2 linked regions of the Allosaccharopolyspora coralli genome follow. The protein of the gene in region 1 interacts with the protein of each later gene in a pairwise test. Links are inferred from orthologs where the notes say so. Each region holds a gene or a part of one and is shown on either strand. Other genes may lie near its edges. The genes, in order: GIY23_RS01190 and GIY23_RS02180.

Evidence for each region.
Region 2: the proteins of GIY23_RS01190 (region 1) and GIY23_RS02180 interact in binary tests that used the Escherichia coli proteins (3 or more experiments, as listed by UniProt). The link is inferred for Allosaccharopolyspora coralli from one-to-one orthologs.

The regions. Positions count from the first base shown.
Region 1 is NZ_CP045929.1:247,665-250,977, forward strand. What follows is about bases 233-3,231. They hold GIY23_RS01190 (aspartate-semialdehyde dehydrogenase), read left to right. Parts: upstream 233-1,202; coding sequence 1,203-2,261; downstream 2,262-3,231. Other genes in these bases: GIY23_RS01185 (aspartate kinase), read left to right, coding at 233-1,203; GIY23_RS01195 (FkbM family methyltransferase), read left to right, coding at 2,671-3,231. Outside these bases: more of GIY23_RS01185, read left to right, coding at 1-232; more of GIY23_RS01195, read left to right, coding at 3,232-3,313.
Region 2 is NZ_CP045929.1:456,293-459,606, forward strand. What follows is about bases 66-3,065. They hold GIY23_RS02180 (peptide deformylase), read right to left. Parts: upstream 1,857-3,065; coding sequence 1,275-1,856; downstream 66-1,274. Other genes in these bases: GIY23_RS02170 (Uma2 family endonuclease), read left to right, coding at 66-393; GIY23_RS02175 (Uma2 family endonuclease), read left to right, coding at 698-1,270; GIY23_RS23265 (DUF3263 domain-containing protein), read left to right, coding at 2,197-2,499; GIY23_RS02190 (LytR C-terminal domain-containing protein), read left to right, coding at 2,499-3,065. In the rest of the region: more of GIY23_RS02170, read left to right, coding at 1-65; more of GIY23_RS02190, read left to right, coding at 3,066-3,116; GIY23_RS02195 (AAA family ATPase), read right to left, coding at 3,136-3,314. UniProt on the Escherichia coli protein: Removes the formyl group from the N-terminal Met of newly synthesized proteins. Requires at least a dipeptide for an efficient rate of reaction. N-terminal L-methionine is a prerequisite for activity but the enzyme has broad specificity at other positions.

The sequences.
Region 1 (3,313 bases):
GTGGCCGAACGCATCGTCGAGACCCGCAAGGCGGGCAACGACGTCGTCGTCGTGTGCTCCGCCATGGGGGACACCACCGACGAGATGCTCGACCTGGCGCAGCAGGTGAATCCTGCGCCGCCGCAGCGCGAGCTCGACATGCTGATGACCGCCGGTGAGCGGATCTCCAACGCCCTCGTGGCGATGGCGGTCGAAGCTCTCGGCGTGGAGGCCCGCTCGTTCACCGGCTCGCAGGCCGGAGTGATCACCACCTCTGCTCACCAGAACGCCCGCATCATGGACGTCACACCCGGTCGGGTGCAGGAAGCGCTCGACGAGGGACAAGTGGTGCTCGTCGCAGGATTCCAGGGCGTCTCCCAGGACACCAAGGACATCACGACGCTCGGCCGCGGCGGGTCGGACACCACCGCCGTCGCGGTGGCGGCGGCGATGCAGGCCGACGTCTGCGAGATCTACACCGACGTCGACGGCGTCTACACTGCCGACCCCCGGATCGTCAGCAACGCCCAGCACCTCGACCGCGTCACCTACGAGGAGATGCTCGAGCTGGCCGCGACCGGCGCGAAGGTGCTGCACCTGCGCGCCGTGGAGTACGCGCGCCGGTACGGCGTCCCGCTGCACGTCCGCTCGTCGTACTCGCCCAAGCCCGGAACCATCGTGTCCGGCTCAGTGGAGGATCTTTCCGTGGAACAAGCGATGATCACCGGCGTCGCGCACGACCGGTCGGAAGCGAAGGTCACCGTGCGCGGCGTGCCGGACAACCCCGGTGTGGCCGGGCAGATCTTCCGTGCCGTCGCCGCTGCCGAGATCGACATCGACATGGTGCTGCAGAACGTCTCCAGTACGAACTCCGGCCGCACCGACGTCACCTTCACCGCCGCGAAGAGCAACGGGCCAGAGGCCGTCGCCGCACTGGAAAAGATCAAGGACAGCGTCGGGTTCGACGAAGTGGTCTACGACGACCACGTGGGCAAGGTCTCGCTGGTGGGCGCGGGCATGCGTTCGCACCCGGGCGTGACGGCGACCTTCTGCGAGGCGCTTTCCGATGCCGGAGTGAACATCGAGATCATCAACACCTCGGAGATCCGCATCTCGGTGCTGATCCGCGAGGGTCAGCTCGACACCGCCGTGCAGGCGCTGCACGAGGCCTTCGGTCTCGGCAGCGACGAGGAGGCCGTGGTCTACGCCGGGAGTGGTATCTGATGAGCACCGGACCCACCGTCGCGATCGTCGGCGCCACCGGCGCCGTCGGCACCGTGATGATCGACATCATCGACAACCGTCCCTCCGTGCCGTGGGGCGAGGTCCGGCTGATCGCCTCCGCGCGGTCGGCGGGCAAGAAGATGACCGTCCGCGGCGAGGAGAAGACCGTCGTCGAGCTGAGTCCCGAGGCGTTCGACGGGGTGGACATCGCCCTGTTCGACGTTCCGGACGAGATCTCGGCGAAGTGGGCGCCGATCGCCGCCGAGCGCGGCGCGATCGCCGTGGACAACTCGGGCGCGTTCCGGCTCGACCCCGAGGTGCCGCTGGTGGTGCCCGAGGTCAACGCGAGCAAGGTGCACGAGCGCCCGAAGGGCATCGTCGCGAACCCGAACTGCACGACGCTGTCGATGATGGCCTCGCTCGGTGCCCTGCACCACGAGTTCGGCCTGCGTGAGCTGGTCGTCTCGTCGTACCAGGCCGCTTCCGGCGCGGGCCAGGAAGGCGTCGACCGGCTCTACGCCGAGATCGCGGCCGTCGCGGGCAAGAACGTCGGTGCCCGCGCTGGCGACGTCGCCGAGGCGCTGGCTGCCGCCGGACTGTCCGAGGAGACTCCGTTCAAGGCTCCGCTGGCGATGAACGTGGTGCCATGGGCGGGCTCGCGCAAGGACGACGGCTGGACCTCGGAGGAGCTCAAGGTCCGCAACGAGTCTCGCAAGATCCTCGGCATCGACGACCTCAAGGTCTCGGCCACCTGCGTGCGGGTGCCGGTGCTGACGACGCACTCGCTGGCGGTGCACGCGACCTTCGAGCGCGAGGTCACCGTGGAGCAGGCGCACAAGGTGTTCCGCTCGCAGGACTCGATCGTGTTGCAGGACGACCCGGACAACGAGGTCTTCCCGACGCCCGCCGCGGTCGTCGGCGGCGACCCGACCTACGTGGGGCGGGTGCGTCAGGCGCTCGACTTCCCGAACACGCTCGAGTTCTTCGTGTGCGGGGACAACCTGCGCAAGGGGGCCGCACTCAACACCTACGAGATCGCCGAGACCCTCGCGAACTGAGCGCGCCGTTCAGACGGTCTTGCGTGGTCGGTTGGGTGGCGGAACCTCAGCGCCCTCCTCGCTGCGGGATCGATTTCTTGAGTAGCGGCCTACGCGGCGAAATCGCTGTCCTCGCGAGGAGGGCGCTGAGAACCCGCGGGTGGTCGTGCTGCGTGCGTGATGACTGCTCGGCGCCGCCGCTGACAAGATACGACGACAGCGGCGCCCGAGGTTTCCGGCGACGGGAACCTCGGGCGCTGTTTCGTTCGAACGGGAGTCCGCCGACGCGTCGGCAGGGGGCACTACGATCAGCTCGAGACGGCGTCAGAAGCTGTCTGTGGTCGGCGGTCGCTTACCCGCGTTCTAGCGCACCTCGCGGCGTTGGGGTCGCCTCGACCGAAGACAGGCACTCAGAGGGGGATCCGGGATCGTGTCAGTCTGGAACAACGTGCCGAGCGGGTTCGGCCGCACGCGACGTCGACTGTCGGCGGTGGCATCGGCATTGCGCACAGCAGCGTCGGTGCGACTGGTCGAACCGGAGGTTCTCGGTCTGCGCCGGTTCGTGCGCCCCGGTGACGTGTGTTTCGACATCGGTGCCGCGTACGGCATGTACAGCTACTCGCTGGCCGATCTCGTGGGCCCGACCGGAGTCGTGCACAGCTTCGAGCCACAGTTCAAGTCGCATTTCCTGCTGCGTGCCGGGAAAAACGTCGCAGGCGCACAGCACATGACCGTCGATCGCGCCGGTGTGGGGCGTGAGCAGGGGACCTTCGACATCCTTCTCCCGGTCAAGTTCGGATTGCCGATTCACGGGCACGCGCACCTCGCCGACGGGGTGACGACACAGCACGGGAAGTCCGTGAAGTCCGGGAAATTCTGCTGGACACGGACCATCGCCGTTCCCGTCACCACCGTCGACAAGGTGTGCGCGGATCGCGGGATCGAGCGAGTCGACTTCATGAAGATCGACGTCGAAGGGTTCGAGCCGTCGGTGGTCCAGGGAGCGTCGAGCACGATCGAGCGGGACCGGCCGACGCTGCTGCTGGAGATCGAGGACCGGCACTTGTCGCGAT
Region 2 (3,314 bases), 210 kb from region 1 along the record:
ATTCCCGACGACTGGGAGATTTTCCAGACCCAGGGCGTGTCCGTGCCGCTGCGGAGCAGCGTGTTCATTCCCGACTTGGTGGTGATCCCACGGGAGCGGGTGCCGGGCGGCGATCCTGCCGAGCCGACGCCGATCGAGCACGCACTCCTGGCCGTCGAGATCACCTCGCGCAGCAACGCCGACACGGACCGGAAGACCAAGCTGTGGTCCTACGCGCACGGAGGCGTGCCGCTGTACCTGCTCGTCGATCGGTTCGCCGAGAACGGGCCGGAGGTCATGCTCTACTCGAACCCGGAGAACGGCATCTACCAGGACACTCACCGCGCGCCGTTCGGCAAACCGGTGACACTACCGGCGCCCTGTGAGCTGACGATCGACTCCGGCGAGTTCTGAGTGCTCACATCTCGTCGTCGAACGGGTCGATCGTGAGTGTAGGGGCCGCAGTTGTCATAGAGCCGCGGCGCTCGCCGTTGGCGAGGTCGATGCGCCGCGTCGGCGGTGATGCGGTGCTGGTCGGTGGACGTGTCAGGACGGCCGTGTCGAGTTGCTCCCGACGTCGGCGTGAATCCAGGTCGGGGTCGCGCGGTCGGCTACGCCGGACACGCTGTCCGGCTACGCTGATGAGCAGGCTCGACCCTGACTGTCAGAGGTGATCGCTACCGTGGGAGCAGGCAACGGCACAGGAAGTGATCGCGCTATGGCTGCTGAAGTCCTTCTGCCGTCCGCTTGGGAGAACCTGGTTCGGACGTGGCAGGAGCTGGACGTCCCGGAGGGCTGGCGCGCGGAGATCATCGAGGAGCGCATCGTCATGACCCCGCCGCCGGACACCGGGCACAACCTGATCGCAGACCGAGTACACAAGACGCTCGTGCGTGCGGTCCCGGACGAGTGGGCGATCCTGCAGACCCAAGGCGTCGCGGTCCCGTTGCGCAGCAGCCTGCTCATCCCCGATCTCGTGGTGATTCCGAGGAAACGGCTTGCTGCCTGCGAAGAGCCCGGGCCGACGCCGATCGAGCACGCACTACTCGCAGTGGAAATCACGTCGAACAGCACCACGAACACCGACCGGAAGACCAAGCTCTGGTCCTACGCGCACGGAGGCGTGCCGCTGTACCTGCTTCTCGACCGTTTCGCGGAAGGCGGCCCGGAGACGCTGCTGTATTCGAATCCGTCCGGCGGGATCTGTCAGGACACTCACCGCGCGCCGTTCGGCGAGCTGGTGACGCTCCCGGCGCCCTTTGAGCTGACCATCGACTCCGGCGAGTTCTGAGTGCTCACATCTCGTCGTCGAACGGGTCGGATTCCTCGCGCGGGTCCCACGACAGGCCAGGAACGCCCCACCCGTTGCGTTTGACGGCCTTCTTCCCCGCTCGGGCGTGCCTGCCGACGAGCCGCTCGAGGTAGAGATGCCCGTCGAGGTGGTCGGTCTCGTGTTGCAGGCACCGCGCGAAGAATCCGGTTCCTTCCACGTCCACAGGAGAACCGTCCACAGCAGACCCTTTGACCCGCGCGTGTTCCGCGCGCCCGGTGGGGAAGTTCTCCCCGGGGACCGACAGGCAGCCTTCCCAGTCGTCGTCGGGATCCGGCATCATCCCGTCCGGGCGCTCCGAGGTTTCCAACTCGGGGTTGACGACGACGCCGCGATGCTGCGCGCCGGTGTCGTCCGGGCAGTCGTAGACGAACACCCGCAGGTCCACGCCGATCTGGTTGGCCGCGAGTCCGACGCCGTTCGCGACGGCCATCGTCTCGAACATGTCGTCGACGAGTGTCCGCAGCTCGGCATCGAAGGCTTCGACCCGCCTGGTCGGGTGGTGCAGAACGGGGTCGCCGACGATGCGGATCGGGTGCACAGCCATGGGTCGGACCCTATCGGTCCGCACGGCGTGCGCGGGATCCGTGTCCGCCCGTGCGATCGAGCGCGCCACGCGGGGTCTCGGAACGCAGAGCCCGTGGGCGGGTTCATGATGTAATGAACGCCGGAATCACACGGCTGTGATTCCGGCGGACCCGGGGTGACCCGATCGCGAGGCGAGGAGCTGCATGGACGCCGCCCAGATGTTGACCGCGCAGGAGATCGCGCGCCAGTGCGAGCAGTTGGCGCGCACCGAGGGCCAGCGCAAGTCCGTGGCGACGCCGGTGCGGCACCTGCGGCCCGCCGATCCCGTCACCGAGCCGATCCCGCGGGTGGTCGAGCCGATCGCGACGTCCTCGCCGGAGCTGGCCGCCGAGATCCCGTCGGCGGACGGGGCGCTCGATGAGCGCGAGCGCGGGATCCTCGCGTTCGAACGTCAGTGGTGGAAGCGCAGCGGGGCCAAGGAACGGGCGATTCGCGAACTGTTCGACATGTCCTCGTCGCGCTACTACCAGCTGCTCAACGCGATCCTGGACCGGCCCGAGGCATTCAGGGCCGACCCGATGCTGGTCAAACGTCTCCGCAAGGTGCGCGCGAGCAGGCAGCGCGCGCGGGCCGCCCGACGACTGGGAATCGAGTTGCACTGATGAGCACTCCTGGACCGTCCGGCCGGACCGTGGCCGGCTTCGCCCTCGTCGGTGTGGGCGTGCTGGCCGCCGTGGTCGGCTTCACGACCCTCGGTTCCGGCGAACGGGACAGTGTGGCACAACCGCCGGAGTCCTCGGTGGTGACGCCGCCACCCGAGGAGACGCAGACCTCGGAACTGCAGCTGCCGGGCGAGGAGGAGACGGCGCCTCCCACGCAGGACAGCCCGCCCCCGCGGCCTCCGTCGCCCGCGGACCCCCCACCGGCCGAGCCGCCGCAGCCGCCGCGCCCGCCGGAGCAGGGCGGCGAGCAGAGCGCCGAGGGCACCGTCGTTCGCGTCTACAACAACAGCACGATCTCGGGGCTCGCCGAGCGGGCCGCCGCGGATTTCCGTGGCGTCGGCTCGGTGGTCGCCGAGACCGGAAACTACGCACAGGGCACGATCTACACCACGACGATCTACTACCGTCCCGGCACTCCGGAGGAGGAGCAGGCGCGGTTCCTCGCCGAGCAGTTCGACGCTCGCGCCGAGCCCCGCTTCCCAGGCCTGGCCGAGTCCAGTGACGGGGTCATCGCGATCGTCACGAACGACTACCAAGGTCCGAAGGACGGCAAGTAGTCGTTCGGGTGAGCGACGGTCAGTTCCCACGTTGGGTCGCGTAGCTCTCCAACGACGCCAGTTGCTCGGGATCGAGCGAGGGCCGAACCGATTCTCGCGCGGAGGCGAAGTGTCGCGCGGACACTTCGGCGGCGTCGAGTGACTCCCGCATCGCCGTCAGCGCGGATTCCCGAACCAGTGCGGCACAGTCGGCCGCGG